3 regions of the Clostridioides sp. GD02367 genome follow, and region 2 is predicted to be linked to each of the others. Evidence: riboswitches for the same ligand, from Rfam matches in the RefSeq annotation. Region 2 holds a riboswitch; each other region holds the start of a gene.
The links. A riboswitch is a leader RNA that binds a small molecule or an ion and turns the genes downstream of it on or off. The one in region 2 is predicted to bind cyclic di-GMP.

Region 1 (5,645 bases), on a different contig from region 2:
ACTTCTTCATCATCTAAGATACCTTCTGATAATAGATTCATCTTATTATCAATAACTTGAACATTTTTCTCTGGTATATTTGTAACACTTCCTGATACAAGTGCCATAACAGATTTTATTTGATTTTTTTCTAAAGTTGTTCCTGGCTTTAACATTAAGTAAACTGCTGCACTTCCTGGAACTGCTTCTTTCTCAAACACTGATGACTCTCCAAATGTTATATGTACTCTAGTATCTTCCACTTGTGGAAAACTCTTGATTGTTTTTTCTATTTCACCTTGTATGATTCGTTGCTTCTTAATTTGAAACTCCTCATCAGTAAGTCCTATAGACGAACTATCATCCATTAATGCAAATCCTTTAGAACCACCTGTAAGACTTGGAGCTAGCTCCAGCCTCAACTTATCGACTTCTGTTCTAGGAACATAAATTGTACTTCCCTTTACCTTAGTATCTATCTTTCTAGACTCTAATTCTGCTGATATATCTGCAGCATCTTGAACATCTAGTTCTGAAAATAAGACTGCATACTTATTTTTACTTGCAGATATTGCTGTAAATACTAGCGCTAAACATATAGCAACAATCCCTATACCTAATGCTATCTTAGTTCCTTTTTTTAAAGAACCTATTTTTGTCCTAGATTTAGCAACTTGCTCCTTAATCTTATTTTTAAAACTGGCTATCATTGATTATTACTCCTGTTCAAAAGGCTAAATTTGTACTTTATTCATTTCTTGATATGCATCATGAATCTTGTTTCTAACTTCTATCAGATATTGCATAGATAGTTGTGCTTCTTGACCTTTTAACATAACTTCATGCATAGAAATATCTTCGCCTTTTATAAATTTTTCTTTCATATTATCCGCTGTCACTTGTTGAAAATTAACTTTGTCTATAGTATCTATTATTACATCTTCGAAATTCTTTTTTTCTTCTTTATTATTAAGGTTTAATGGTTTTGTTTCTCCAATCAAATTATCTAACTTTGCACCTTGCATTAAATTGTTGATTTGTGTAATTGGCATAATTTATCCCTACTTTCCTATTTCCAAAGCTTTCGATATCATAGATTTCTGAGCATTCAGTGTGTCTACGTTAGAATCATATGCTCTTGAAGCTGTTATTAAATCTGTCATTTCAACCAATATATTTACATTTGGATATTCTACATATCCATTTGGTTTCGCATCTGGATGAGATGGGTCATATACTTCTTTAAGAGGTGATTTGTCATCTTCAACAGATGTGACTTTTACTCCTAACATACCTAATTTATTATCATAGTTTTCTTCAAAGGAAACAATTTTTCTCCTATATGCTTCTCCATTTGGACCTCTTGTAGCATTTATATTAGCTACATTTGATGATATGATATCCATTTTCAAACTTTCTGCTGTTAATCCACTAGCAGATATCTCCATTCCACTGAACACACTCATCTTCTAGTTACCTCCCAGTTATTATTGATTTAGTCATTGCAATTTTGCCATTTGCAAAACCTATTAAAGCATTATATTGCAACGTTGTCATTGCTTGCTTTACTTTTTCTTCTTCTATATCCACATTATTGCCATCTACTCTTAAACCTTTTGAATTGTCTGTTTTTTCTTCTATTTTTGGCATGGCATCATTTAATGTTTCTTCAAAAGTTACATAATGTTTTTTGTAACCTTCAGTATTTATATTTGCTATATTATTTGCTATTGTTTGACTTCTTAGATTAGTTGCATCTAGTCCCATTTTTATAATGTCATATGTATTCATACTCACCCCTCCTCAAAATATATTTATTTGCTATATTTAATGATTAAAAAAATGAAGTTGCTATATTACAAAAAAAGGTAACTTTATGAAGAAAAAATTAAATACATATTAAAATTTTTTTTTATTTTCATTGGAGTTAATTGAACTTAAATTAGATTTCTTACTAAAATGATACATTATTATATTAATGTAATAGAATTGTAATAGATTTAAATGAACAAAGAAGTCATTTTTTGTAAAATAGCAACTTTTTCAGACAGTTTTTCTTTATTTTTTGTTATAATTGGTAAAATATGTTATTATATGTACTTTCTACTGTAATAAAGTAATTTTTCCATAATAAAATGACCGCCAAAAAAGCAGTCACTTCGACTAATCCTAAGTATACAAATATACTTAGGACTCTTTTTGGCAACTGGCTAGCATAGTTTGTATATACAAACCTTAGCCCCTATAGCTTTGCGTCACTAAATTTCTCTAGTTTTGCCTATTTAGTTTTAATTTAAGTATACAATAAATAACAATTTTTTTAAACATTTTTTACTTATATTTTTAATATTTCAATTAATATTCGATATTTATAGCTAAATATCTAGTATAAATTAAAAACTTGTTATTATAAAAAATAAAAACAGCTTAAAATACTTATTCTAAGCTGTTTTTATTTTTTATATAAATGTCTATAATGTAATCAAGTTAGATTCTTCTTTATCCCATTCAGGAGAGAATTTATTTCCTATTTGTATAAAAGAAGACCTTTTATTCCAATTAGCAAATGAAGATTGATAACATACCTTACATGAATCATTCATATTTATACTATTAATATTTCTTCTGCAGTCTTTATATTCCAAAGAATTCCACATTTCTTCAAAAGTTTTATATCTGTCAATATGAAACAACTTTATAGGTGTAGACATACATGAACGTACAAATCCATCTGAACCTAAGAAAAAGTCTCTCCATGTTGTAAAACAATCCTTATGTAGTTTTTCACATGCACTATCTTCACCTTGTATATGAGGTAACTTAAGAATAATATTTAACTCATCTGCTAAAACCTCTGCTTCTTCAAATACCTTTTTAACCTCATCTTGGCAATCATATAAACTCTCATCATGCATATTTTCATCAAACACAGTTAGATATACCACCTTAAGCTCTTGTAAACCTACCCTTTTAGCTAATTCAACCATTTTGGGTATCTCATACAAATTAGACTTCATTGCTGTAAAAACAAAATTCATATGTGGCCAATTTATCCCTCTTTTAATCTTCTCATCTGCTATATGTTTAATATTTTTTATTATATGATTAAAATCAGCCCCTGATCTTATATTGTCATTAATCTCTTTAGACGCCCCATCTAGACTTATAGCTATAATGTCAGTTTCTGTATTGAAGATATCATCAAATAGTTTATCCAATTTCATACCATTTGTACAAAAATATTTTCTAAGACCATTTTTCTTTGCCCAATATAAGAAATCAACGAAATTTGGATGTACTGTTGGTTCTCCCCATCCCATTAAAGTTACTTCCTCTACTTCATTTAATATATTCTCAAATTTTTCAGTCCATTTAAAATCAAAAACTGTTGCTTTGAACTCTGCTGAATTTCTTCCACACATAATACAATTTAAATTACAAGCATTCGTAAGTTCAAATACTAACCTTCTAGGTTTAGCTTCTAGATTGATAGCCTGATTATATGCCTCGCTTTCATTCAAATTGCTATTCTTTTTCTGTAACTCTGTTAAAGAGTTTGTTTGTTTTAAATCAATTGTTTTAGCTCTCAATATACTCATATTGATATACCTCTTATTTCTATGTATTTTACCATATCTTCCAAAAAGCTTTATTTTCTTTCCAAAGAGAATTAAGATTGTTCATATCTCTTTCATTATCCATACATGCCCACAGACCTTCATGCTTGTAAACTGCTATTTCTCCATTTTTAGCTAGATTTTCAAATAATCCATACTCCAAATCACACTCATCATTTTCTGTAAGATATTTTAATAGTTCTTTATTAAATACCATATATCCACCATTTATTAATCCCTTTGATGTTTGTGATTTTTCTTCAAATGATTTAAGTACATCTCCCTCTGCGATAAGTTCACCAAATCTAGCAGGAGGTCTTACTCCAGATATTGTAAGCAACTTTCCAACTTTATTATGAAAATGTATTAATTTATTTATATTTATATTTGCTAGCCCATCTCCATATGTTAATAAATTTATATCTTCTTCAAGATATCTCTCTATTTTCTTTAATCGTGCTCCTTTTTGAGATTCTATACCTGTATCAACTAATGTTACTTTCCATTCACTTTCATCATGATTATTATGAAATTCTATTGAATTACTTCCTATATTAATTGTAAAATCATTATTTCTACTATCATAATGTAAAAAATAATCTTTTATAACATTTGCTTTGTAGCCAAGACATATGATAAATTCTTTTACTCCATAATACGAATATATTTTCATTATATGCCATAATATCGGCTTCCCTCCTATTTCAACCATAGGTTTGGGAACTATACTAGTAATATCTCCAAGTCTACTACCATATCCTCCTGCTAAAATAACTACTTTCATATTAAAATGCCTCACTTAATTATAATATATAAAAATTTAAGAATAGAATTTTTTATTACAGATATATATCATAGATAAATAGAATTTCTCTAGGATAATGTTAAAACTTATATTTTTGTTCTCCATTTATTAGACTTACTTTAATCTTATGTTTATCTAATAAAGTCTTTATTTCATCCTCATAATTCCAATTCATTACTATAATCTTATCTATCTTTCTCATACATATATCTTTAAAAGAAACTATTTCATGTCCAGTTCCTGGTATAAATTTATGTTGCTTATTTTCATTTATATCAATAACACAATCAATAAATTTATGTTGTGGATCTATGTTATTCAAAAATGTAACTCCCTTAGCTCCCGCGCCCCATATTGCTACCTTACTTTTTTCTGATTCTAAGTAATGTTTCCATCTCTCCACCTGTATTCTTATATTTTCAGCATAATCAATAGCTATATTTAAAATATCATTTTTTATATTCTCGCCTCTTACCTTGCATATAGCATATAAGTATTGTCCTTCAAAGGTATAGTTTATCTCTAATATATCAAATCCACATTCCTGTAATAACAAATTTAGGGATTTTTTATTAAAATATGAACAATGCTCATAAAAAAAGTCATACAGTATATTATTTCTTAGTATCCACTCTACACATGGTGTTTCAATATAAACTATAGAGTTTGGAGAGTTTACTAGCGCTTTCTTGATTGATTTCATTATATCTTTAGGGTTTTGTATATGCTCTATGACATGTCTGATAAAAACACAATCTGCAGATATATATGTGCATGTATCATCATAATATTTTTTTTCAAACATTAAGTTCCCATCTAACATGACAGTTTCTCCTACATAACTTGGGTCAAATCCATAGCCTTTTCCTTTAGATATTTCTATAAAAGTTTTGAGAAATTCTCCTTTTCCACATCCAACTTCTATAGCTACTTTTTCACTTAAATTATATTCTTTAATTAGATATGATATTATTTCATTAATATGACTTTGAAATCTAAATGAATTATACTGTGTATTATCATAAAAATCATCATATTGTACTTTATTTGAATCAAAACTAGTATTAAAAATAAACTCACAATAACTACATAAACCTAGTATTAAATCACCTGTTATATCATTTATAGCAATGTCTCTATTGTCAAATATAAAATTTTGATGTATAGGAACATTTTTTCTACTAAGAAAAATATTAATATTTTCTGAACCACATATAGGACATCTCATAAAAATTTACCCCACT
Region 2 (5,645 bases):
AGTTGGTAGCTGGGTAGATGATAATCAAGATATTGTGAAGGCTATAGATGAAAAGGGACATGAAATTGGCAATCATTCAAATACCCATGCGAATTTGAAAGAAATATCAAAAGAAGACATAAAAAAAGAAATAGAAACTACATCAGGAAAGATATTTAATATAACAGGGAAAAAAACAAATTTGTTTAGACCACCTTTTGGAGATGTAAACAACAAAGCTATGGACATTTGCAGTGATTTAGGTTATAAAGTAATTAAGTGGGATGTGGATTCTATAGACTGGAAAGAGCTTGGTCCAAACCATGTAATTGAAAAAGTAATAAAAGAATCTCAACCTGGCTCAATAGTTTTATTTCATGCTAATATAAATGATGTAGATAACTATTTGGACACTATAATAAGTAAGCTTAAAAAAGATGGATACAGTTTAGTAAAAATATCAGACTTATTATATAAAGATAATTACATAATTGATTCTAATGGAGTGCAGAAACTTAAGAATTAACAAGTAGTAAATGTATATTTTAAGTAAAGTTGTGGTAAATTATATAGTATATGTTAGAAAAGTGTCGATAAAAAGACGGTGTCTATTTTTTGACACTTTTTATGCATGTATGCGATATCAATAATTATAGATTAAATTGGTTGAAAAAGTGTCTAATAATTGACTTTTATAAAATGAGTTTAAATATTTGAAAGAAGTTATGGATGCTGTAAGACAGTATTTTCAAAGGGTATAAGTTTGTTTAAAAGTTGGCATAGAAATTGCTTTGTTAATAAGCGATATGTTCTATAGAAATAAACAATATGTTAAGACATTGTAATAGAAAAACAACATTAACATTATTTGAACAGCTTATAAAAAAAATTAATATACTTAAGGGGGCGTACTAGTTGAACAAACTATATTCTATTTTATTAAAACAACACGTTGGTGGTCCAGATAAACCAGTAGTAAGTGTTGGAGATGTAGTAAAAAAAGGAACTCTAATCGCAGAACCAGCTGGATTAGGAGCAAATATTTATGCCAGTGTTAGTGGAAAAATAAGTGAAATAAATGACCAAGCTATAGTAATCGAAGCTGATGAAGTACAAGATGATACTTTTGAACCATTAAAAGGAGAAGGTATACTTGACTTAATTAAAGAAGCTGGAGTTGTAGGTATGGGTGGAGCAGGATTCCCTACTCATATAAAATTAAACATAGATTTAAAAGGTGGAACAATATTAGCAAATGCTGCTGAATGTGAACCTTTATTAGCTCATAACATAAAAGAAATAGAAGAAAGACCAGAGATAGTTTACCAAGGTATAAAATATGCTATGGAAGTTACTAATGCTGGAAAAGGTATGCTAGCAATAAAAAGCAAGCATCCAGAAGCAATAGCAGCATTTAAAAAAGTAATAAAGCCAGGAGATAATATAGAAGTTGCAGAACTAGTTGACATGTACCCAATGGGAGAAGAGAGAGCGATAGTAAGAGACGTTCTAGGTAAATTACTTGAGCCAACTCAATTACCTTCAGAAGCTAATGCAGTAGTAATAAATGTAGAAACATTAACTAGAATAGTAGAAGCTGTTGAGCAAAAAAGACCAGTTATATCTAAAAATGTAACTGTAGTTGGTCAATTAAACAGTGGAAAAGAATCTATAGTATTTGAAGATGTGCCAATTGGGACTACTGTTGGAGAATTAATTGAAAGAGCTGGTGGAATAAAAGGTGAATACGGTGAGATAATCTTAGGAGGACCTTTCACTGGTAAAGCTACTACTTTAGATACTCCAATAACTAAAACTAGTGGTGGTATAATAGTTACTATGCCATTTGTTAATGAAAAGAGAAAAATGGGTCTTTTAGTCTGTGCATGTGGACCTAATGAAGAAAGAATGAGAGACATAGCAGCTAAAATGGGAGTTACTGATATAGTATCAGTTCAAAAATGTAAACAAGCTCAAGAAATTAAAGGTGTATTAAAATGTGAAAATCCAGGACACTGTCCAGGACAAGCTCAAAAATGTATAGAATTTAAGAAAGCTGGAGCAGAAGTTATATTAATAGGAAACTGTACTGACTGTAGTAACACAGTAATGGGTTCTGCACCAAAATTAAAATTAGGTGTATATCATATTACTGACCATGTAATGAGAACAGTTAATCACCCATTAATAAGAAGAATAAAAGGTGACGTAAGATTAAAAATAAAATAATATAATATAAAAATATATAATAAAACATCCTTGGAAAAAATTGGAAAATTGTTTTCAGGGATGTTTTTTTGTTGTTATATGTCGATAACATTAACGAATAATATAAATAATATGGAAAAAATAGACAAAATATAATATCTAATATATAATAATGGCAATAGCTATTAAAATTATATTAGACAAAAACAAACTCAGATATGTGGTCATATTGACATATAAAAATTGAATTGAGTCAATTATCCAATAGAGTAAATAGTTTTGTATTATCTCAAGATACTCTACAGTATCTTTTTTAATGTAAGAATAAGTTTTTGTCTCTTACTAATAATTTTAGAATGTTCGTAAAGAGTGCACTTAAAAAATAAAAAATATTACAAAAATAAAAATTACTAAAAACCTATTTATAGAAACTGTGAAGTATATCTTAAATTTGGGCACTTAAAAGATATATGGAGTTAGTAGTGCAACCTGCTATAAATATAAATAGGAGGAAAATCTTGAAAATAAAAATTAAAAAATCAAGTATAATTAGTTTAGTAATTGCTTTTAGTATGGCATTTACTGCATTTGCACCAATAATATCTTATGCTGACGAAGTAAGTGGAAAAGATACAATACTTGGTGGAGAGAAGCCATCAGGAGTAGAAACACCAGATGGAGAGAAACCATCAGGAGGGGAAACACCAGATGGAGAGAAACCATCAGGAGGAGAAACACCAGACGGAGAGAAGCCATCAGGAGGAGAAACACCAGACGGAGAGAAGCCATCAGGAGGAGAAACACCAGACGGAGAGAAACCATCAGGAGGAGAAACACCAGACGGAGAGAAGCCATCAGGAGGAGAAACACCAGATGGAGAGAAGCCATCAGGAGGAGAAACACCAGACGGAGAGAAGCCATCAGGAGTAGAAACACCAGATGGAGAGAAGCCATCAGGTGAAGAGATACCAGATGGGGAGAAGCCATCAGGTGAAGAGATACCAGATGGGGAGAAACCATCAGGTGAAGAGATACCAGATGGGGAGAAGCCATTAGGTGAAATTATACCATCAGAAGAAGAGGAAGAATTAGAAGTAGAAGAAATGAGTTTGAAGCAGAATATTGAAGATATTCTTAATCTTACTGTATCTCAAATAAATAAGATTGTATATAATTTCTGGGAAGATGAAAATGATGTAAAAACAGATGAACAGTCAGAAATTAGTGAGGTACTTACTTCAAAAGATGCAAATATTGGATTATGGCATAATAAAAATTCAAAAGTAAAAAATACATGTTTGTTAAAAGAAACAGATGGTTCAAATAGACCTTATTTTGATGTGAGATTTGATGATATTACAAAAACTTTAACTTTTGATTATATAATAGAAGGTCTTATAGGTGCAGGCTATAAAGATGGGAAATATATAATAGAAGGTGAAGACGGAGAACAAACTGCATTTTGTTATAATAATCATCTAAAATCTCCAACTAGTCATAATAAGAGTCCATACTTACCAGCAGAAGATTTTAATGGTCAAGAAAATCAAAACGAAGATGCAATTAAATCTATACTATATGCGGGTTCTGAGTTTGATGGATTTGGATATAAGCAACAATTTAATTTAGGTGGAGAAGAATATGAAGGTATAACTCATTCTACTACTCAAGATGCTATTTGGATTATGCTTGGGCAAATGAATGAGCAGGAAAGACTTAAACAATATCAAGCTAATATAAAGCTTTATGATATGTTTATAGAGAGTGCAAAGACTGAAGAGGAAAAAGCTGAGTATCTAAAAGGTAAGGAAGCAGCAATAAATTCAAAAGCTTACTTAGAGGCATTATTAAATGCAGGGCGTGAAGAATTAAAGCCAAATGATACAGGAAAACCTAGTCTGAGTAATGGTTTGACTGATATTAAATTTGATAAGAATCAAGATGGTACTTATGAAACAGAAGCTATAGCTTTAGTAGGTTATAGTGGTGTAGTTAAATTAAAGTTACCAGATGGAGTAACTGCTTATGATGAAAATGGAAATGTAATAGGTACAGGTGAAGTAGAAATCTCAACACAAGAAAAGTTTAAACTTAAGAGTGTTAATAAGCCAGATGTAAAAGCTAATATATCTGCTTTATCTTATGATTATATTTTCCCAAAAGCTATTCAGTATTTTAAGACAGTTTTCGATTTTGGTGATAAAGACCATTCATCTTTATTGCCTACTAGTAAGCAAAATTTATTAAGTTATACAATAGAACAAAAAAATGGCGAGGAAGTTGATTTCAATATAGGTGTACCAACAGATGGAGACCCTGATGTGAATCCACCAGTGCCACCAGATAATGGTAATGATAACTCAAATGGTCATAAACCTAAGCCATCACCACCATCAGATGATACAGTGATAAATCCACCAGTACCACCGTCAGATGATACAGTGATAAATCCACCAATACCACCATCAGATGATACAGTAATAAATCCACCAGTACCACCATCAGATGATACAGTGATAAATCCACCAGTGCCACCATCAGGTGATGTAGTGGAAAATCCATCAGTGCCATCAAAAAATGATACAATAGTAAATCCACCAGTACCACCAACAAATGACATAGTTGTAAAATCACCAAAAACAGGTGATGAAACTCAAATAATGCCATACATACTTATTGGTATTGTAGCAATTTGTGGGTTAGCGTATCAAACAAAAAGAGCAAAAAATTAATATGGAGTACTGTTTGTTATTAAGTTTTAGAATATATTGTCTCAAATTGATTTAAAATCATTTTGAGGCATTTTTTTGTGTAAGTATAACCTTTGTGAGAACAGATGTTAATTGTTTTGTGAATAGAAAAATACTTTGAAGGTGAAAATAGTATTGAAAAAATAATATACTAAAGGTATAATTCATTTGATTTCATTTGTATAGATTTAAGTATTCATTTTAGTAATTACATGAATTTGTATTAGAAATTTGTATATTAAACAGTTAAGAAATTTTAATATTAATTATTTAATAAACTGTTATTATGATATGCTAGAATAAATATATATAAATAAGTTTTGATGATGTACTACTATAAAGGGGGGACTTTATGTTTTCGATACCAGAAGTAAAAAAAGTAGAAGAGGTAATGGATACAAAATTTACAACTATAGACGAAGACACAAGAATTGAAGATGCAATAAAAGAAATGATAAAAAGCAACACAAAAACTCTAATGGTAATAGATTCATCTGGTGAATTAAAAGGGATTATATCTATGACAGATATACATAATCTTTATGACATGCATAAGAAGTATGACGGTCAACCAGTAAAACTTATAATGAAAAAGGATGTAATATATGTCAGCGAAGGTCTAACCTTAGATGAGTGCAGAGATATAATGATATTGAAAAATATAGGAATTCTCCCTGTTCTTAGAGACAATAAAATTATTGGAGTCTT
Region 3 (5,645 bases), on a different contig from region 2:
GCTAGCCATAGTTATGGACACCCAAATCTCAAAAAAATTTCTCTAGAAAAGCTTAGAGATGATACTATTAAATGGGAAAGAGAAGTTCAATCAGTCGTTGGAAAAACAAAAATATATATACCTCCATATGGTGAGTTTCCTAATGAGTCATCTAAAGGGTTGGAGTATCTTCAGTCAAAAGGATTTACGATTTTTGCAGGTGTAGGTCCAATATCATATGAAAAAATTTATAAGGATAAAAATTTAGTTATTACTGATAGAAGAAACATAGATGGTATTACTCTACTAAATAAGAAAGAAAAATTTTTAGATTTATACAATGCAGATAAGGTTATAGATTATAATGCTAGAAAGGTTAATAAATAAGTATGAAGGTAGAAAGAAAGTTTACTAGAAATCTAATAAATAGTATTTAAACAGATATGATAGAAAGGAATAAATTTATGAAATCGAAAAAATGGATTAGTATGATTTTATCTATAGCAGTAATAAGTGCTCTTTTTGTAGGTTGTACAAGTAATTCTAATTCTAGTGTAGTTTCAAATGAAAAAATAACATATGAGATAAAGTCAACAAAAAATAATGACAACGAAATTGAATCTAATAAATTTAGTTTGGGAACATCAGAAATGGTTGTAAGGGGGAAGACCATACCTTTTAAGATAGAAGGTATAATATCAGCTCCTAAAGATATAAAAGAAAAAGCACCTATAGTGTTAATTTTTCATGGGCAACATGGAGATGGAGAAAATGATTTTGAAAATGGATTTAAATATCTTACTGAAGATTTAGCTAAAAATGGTATTATAGGGGTGTCTATTGATACTTCAGTAAACTATACTTTTCAGTATGGAGAACCTGTAGAAAATGAGAGAATAACATATCTGACTCAAGCTTATATAAAAGCTTTTCAAGATGCATATGATGGCAGTAAAAATGGATTTGGAATATATCTTAAAGACAAAGTTGATTTAGATAATATTGGCCTTATAGGTCATTCTGTAGCTGGTTCTGGGGTATTAAAAATAGCACAAGACCAAATACAAAAAGGATTTAAAGGGATAAAAGGAATTATATCACTTACACCAGCCTATAATAGTCCAATAGAGAAGTTTCCAGATGTACCAACAGCAATAATAGTATCAGAGTATGATGGAGATGTTATCCATAGTGGGGATGATGTTTTTTATGATATATCCTTGGATAAAAATAGAAAAAGTCCACTAGGACTAACTTATTTAGTAGGTGGAAATCACAATGCATATAACTCAGTTTTAGGAGAAAAAGAATTTTCTCCACCACGAGATACAGATGGCACTTATCCTGAAAAATTAGGAAAAGAAGAACATAGAGAGTTCTTTTCTAATTATGCAGTTGACTATATGAAATCTATTTTTGATTTTGATGATAGTGAATCTCCTATTTTTAGTAAAAATGGATTGCCATCTAAAATGTATGGGTATCAGACATTAAATAAAGTTAAATATAGCGGTTCTTTAGAATTATTCAACAAAAAGTCATTTGAAAATATAGACTCAAGTAATGTTGATACAAAAGAGTTAGTTGAGTCAGAACGATTAGATAAAGATACTGCAAAACTTTTTAGTAATATAAGCTCAAGTGAAAATTTAGATTTATTGCAAGTTGATTGGAAATCTAAAGATGGAAAAATAGAATTGCCCTTAAATAATAAAAATTTAAAAGATTATTCTGCATTAAAATTTAGATGGGCGTTAAATTCTCCTAGTGAGTTAAATAGTAAAGATAAAATAGTTTCATTTAAACTTAGCTTAGTCGATTCTAAAGGAAAAGAAAGTAGTGTAACTTTGGATAATGATAAAGTGTCTGCTATGAAGTATTTTGAGGGTAAAGCTGTGAGAGACGAATATGTAGAAGGTAAATTTATGGAGTTTTGGTCAAGGTATACTCCAATAAGTGATACAATAATACCTATTGATAAGTTTAAAAATATAGATTTATCTAATATAAAGGGTGTTAAAATTGAATTTGAAAATCCAGAAACAGGTTCGATTATGTTAAATAAAATAGTTGGTATAAAATAGTAATACAAGTCCTAGATGAAATTATAAAATATCTAGGACTAGTTTTATTAGAAGTCAATAATTTAATCTAAGAATACATTGCATCTATAATAAATGTATAAAATTAGTAATATCTTATTGATATATATGAACTTTTAAGAATTTTATAGACGAATTATGTTATCATAAATAAAGATATAAATTCTAAAATTTGTCAGTAAAACAGAAGACAAGGAGGTAAATTTTATGTTTTCAAAAATCCTGGTCAAAACATTTATCAAAGATAGTGAGAACGTTCAAAATAAAGATGTTAGAAATAAGTATGGATATGTAGCTGGAGTAGTGGGTATATTATCTAATTTACTTTTATTTGTAGTAAAGGTGTCTATAGGTATGCTTACATCAAGTATAGCTATAATGGCTGATGCATTTAACAATCTTTCTGATATGGCATCCTCAGCGATAACTATGATAGGTTTTAAATTAGCAAGTAAGCCAGCTGATAAAGAGCATCCTTTTGGACATGGAAGAATAGAATATTTATCGGCGTTAATTGTGGCGTTCATGGTAATGTTGGTAGGACTTCAATTTATAAAGTCGTCTGTGGAAAGGATAGTAAATCCAGTACCTATAAAATTTGAAGTAATACCACTTATACTTTTAATTGCATCTATAATGATTAAAATTTGGTTAAGTAAATTTAATAAATTTATGGGAAATAAAATTGACTCCTCAGCCTTAAAAGCAGTTTCACTTGATGCTTTAGGAGATGTATTTACATCGAGTTGCGTAGTTATATCATTTGTCATAGCTAGATTTACTAGTTTACCTATAGATGGATATGTTGGTATTGTAGTATCACTAGTAATACTTTATGCTGGATTTTCTCTTGTAAAAGATACTATAAATCCTCTTCTAGGAGAAGCACCAGATGAAGAAATGGTAAAATCTATTATAGAATCATTATTATCTTATGAACATATTATAGGTACACATGATTTAATAATTCATAACTATGGAGTTGGACGATGTATAGCATCTATACATGCAGAAATTCCATCAAATATAGATATAATGGAGATTCATGAAATTATAGATAATGCTGAGAGAGAAATATCTGAAAAATTAGATATGTATTTAGTAATTCATATGGACCCTATATGTCTCGAAGATGAAGAAGTTATGTCAGCAAAAAAAGAACTTGAAGAAATACTTAAGAAAAATAGTCTTGTAAAATCTATGCATGATTTCAGAATAGTTGGAAAGGGAAGTAAGAAAAATTTAGTGTTTGATATAGTAGTTAATCCTTCTGAATTCTCTAAGAATATGTCAGAGGAAGAATTAAAAGAAGATATAACTAAATTGGTTAAGGAGATGAATCCTGAATATAATTGTGTAATTGTTGTAGATAAGGATTTTATTTAATGATTAATTAAAATTATTGTAAGGAAAAAAATGTAAAATATATAGACAGGAAGATGTTGGCATAATATAATATAGATATGTAATTGTATCTAGTATGAATATAGCAATTTTAATTGTTTTTTATAAAATATTATAGAGATGTTGATGTATGTTCTATCATTGGGCACCTTATGGACATACTGAGTCAGTGGTGCAACCGGCTATGGATATAAATTTATTTATTTTCATGGCTTTTTTTATATAATTTTTTGCTTAGAATTAATTTTAATGGGATATAAATAGAAGTTTATAAATTATAGATAGCGTAGAGGGGAGAAATCTATATGGGGAAGAAGAATAAAAAGGCATTATTAATAAGTTTAATTATGATTTTAAGTATGGTAGTATCTACAATCTATCCAACCTTATCTTATGCTTCAGAATTAGGAGATAACAGTCAGATTCAAAATAATTCAACTAGTTCATCAAGTGGAGAAGAGAAGCCATCAGATAACAAAAAACCAGAGCAGACTCCAGAAGGAGAGAAGCCATCAGACAACAAAAAACCAGAGCAGACTCCAGAAGAGGAGAAGCCATCAGACAACAAAAAACCAGAGCAGACTCCAGAAGAGGAGAAGCCATCAGACAACAAAAAACCAGAGCAGATTCCAGAAGAGGAGAAGCCATCAGACAACAAAAAACCAGAACAGACTCCAGAAGGAGAGAAGCCATCAGATAACAAAAAACCAGAGCAGACTCCAGAAGAGGAAAAGCCACTAGATAATAAAAATATAGAGCAGACTCCAAAAGAAGAAAAGCTGCTAGAAGATGAGAATTTGCTGAAAACGTTAGAAGAAGAACTTAATGAAGAGAATGAAGATTATGGATTTATTATAAAAATTAATAATAGTACAATAGAAACTGAATCAATGAAAAAGATATCATTTAATTTAACTTATACTCCAACATCAAAGGGAATACAAGCAGGTGATTCAATAACTTTCAAGGTGCCAGATGTATTTAATAAAGTTAATTTAGATTATACAAGTGAATGTTTCGACAAAACAGAAAGTAATGGAGAATATACACTTACATTTAGAGAACTTCCTAATGGTCAAAGTGTAATGCAAGGAAAAATAGGTCTAGAAGCATACGTTAAAAGGGTTGATGAAGAGACAAATACAAAAATTCATATTGAGACTACTGGAAAAATAGAAAGTGGAAGTGGAGATGTGGATGTAGAAATAAAGCCTGGAGATAAAGGCGAGGAAGAAGAGTCTAAAGGAACACTTAAGAAACTTGTTGAAGGAAAAAAATCAACTACAGTATTTATGCCAGTTAAAAATAAAGATATAAATTATAGCATACTAGTAAATGAGAAACAGGAAGAATTGAAAGATATTACTTTGTATGATGAGCTTCCTGAAGGATTGACACTAGTAAATGATTCTGTAAGTGTAGTAACAAGTGATGGGAAAGAAGTAAGTGATTTTAATATTGAACAAAGTGCAAATTCTATATCAGTTAATTTTGGAAATATAGATAAAGCATATACTGTTAAATACAAAGCTAGAATTAGTGATGAAAATGCAAAACATGATAATAAATATAAAAATGTAGCTAGGATAGAATCTGATGGTAAGAAGGTACAAGAAGATGATGCTACTGTAAGTATCTTTGATAGAGGTAGCGATTATCTTTTGACTAAAGGGCATTCAGGAGTAACAAATATTACTCAAGTTGGCCAAGTAATAAACTATCAGATTTCAGTAAATGATGATAAGTCGCCAATAAGTAATGTTGTTATAACAGATAATATACCAGAGGGTATGAGATTAACTACAGCAGGAGAAGCTGGACATGATTTTAGAGTAGTAGAAATTCCAATGAATGGTAACTGGACTCCTTGGAGTAAAGAAAAAATCGCAAACAATATTTCATATAAAATAGAAGAGAAAAGAAATGAAAGCGGTCAAGTAGATAAAGTTATAACTGGATTTACGATTAATCTTAGTAAAGAAGAAGTAGAATCAAAGTTTTATATAGCTTATACATTAAAGGTTATTAGTATTGAAGATAGTTATACAAATAGAGCTGTTCTTGATGCAAATAACAGTCAAGTTGATAAAAGCGATGAGATAAGTTTTAAGAAAAACTCTGGATTAATAAGTGCAAAAAAAGAAGTTGATAAAAAAGTTT

Region 1: linked by a shared signal. The riboswitch ahead of flgB (flagellar basal body rod protein FlgB) and the one ahead of Q3223_RS13870 (Cys-Gln thioester bond-forming surface protein) in region 2 are both predicted to bind cyclic di-GMP.
Region 3: linked by a shared signal. The riboswitch ahead of Q3223_RS00590 (SrtB-anchored collagen-binding adhesin) and the one ahead of Q3223_RS13870 (Cys-Gln thioester bond-forming surface protein) in region 2 are both predicted to bind cyclic di-GMP.

Annotation. Positions count from the first base shown of each region.
Region 1 is NZ_JBJODK010000007.1:61,257-66,901, forward strand. It holds gene fliF (flagellar basal-body MS-ring/collar protein FliF) at 1-689, opposite strand, end outside; gene fliE (flagellar hook-basal body complex protein FliE) at 714-1,031, opposite strand; gene flgC (flagellar basal body rod protein FlgC) at 1,041-1,445, opposite strand; gene flgB (flagellar basal body rod protein FlgB) at 1,453-1,770, opposite strand; cyclic di-GMP riboswitch class I at 2,178-2,268, opposite strand; gene Q3223_RS11265 (radical SAM protein) at 2,451-3,578, opposite strand; gene rfbF (glucose-1-phosphate cytidylyltransferase) at 3,607-4,380, opposite strand; gene Q3223_RS11275 (class I SAM-dependent methyltransferase) at 4,481-5,629, opposite strand.
Region 2 is NZ_JBJODK010000010.1:97,905-103,549, forward strand. It holds gene Q3223_RS13860 (polysaccharide deacetylase family protein) at 1-505, shown strand, start outside; gene prdC (proline reductase-associated electron transfer protein PrdC) at 895-2,208, shown strand; cyclic di-GMP riboswitch class II at 2,605-2,690, shown strand; gene Q3223_RS13870 (Cys-Gln thioester bond-forming surface protein) at 2,706-4,919, shown strand; gene prdR (sigma-54 dependent transcriptional regulator PrdR) at 5,290-5,645, shown strand, end outside.
Region 3 is NZ_JBJODK010000001.1:149,389-155,033, reverse strand. It holds gene Q3223_RS00605 (polysaccharide deacetylase family protein) at 1-366, shown strand, start outside; gene Q3223_RS00600 (alpha/beta hydrolase family protein) at 444-2,063, shown strand; gene Q3223_RS00595 (cation diffusion facilitator family transporter) at 2,289-3,467, shown strand; cyclic di-GMP riboswitch class II at 3,593-3,678, shown strand; gene Q3223_RS00590 (SrtB-anchored collagen-binding adhesin) at 3,791-5,645, shown strand, end outside.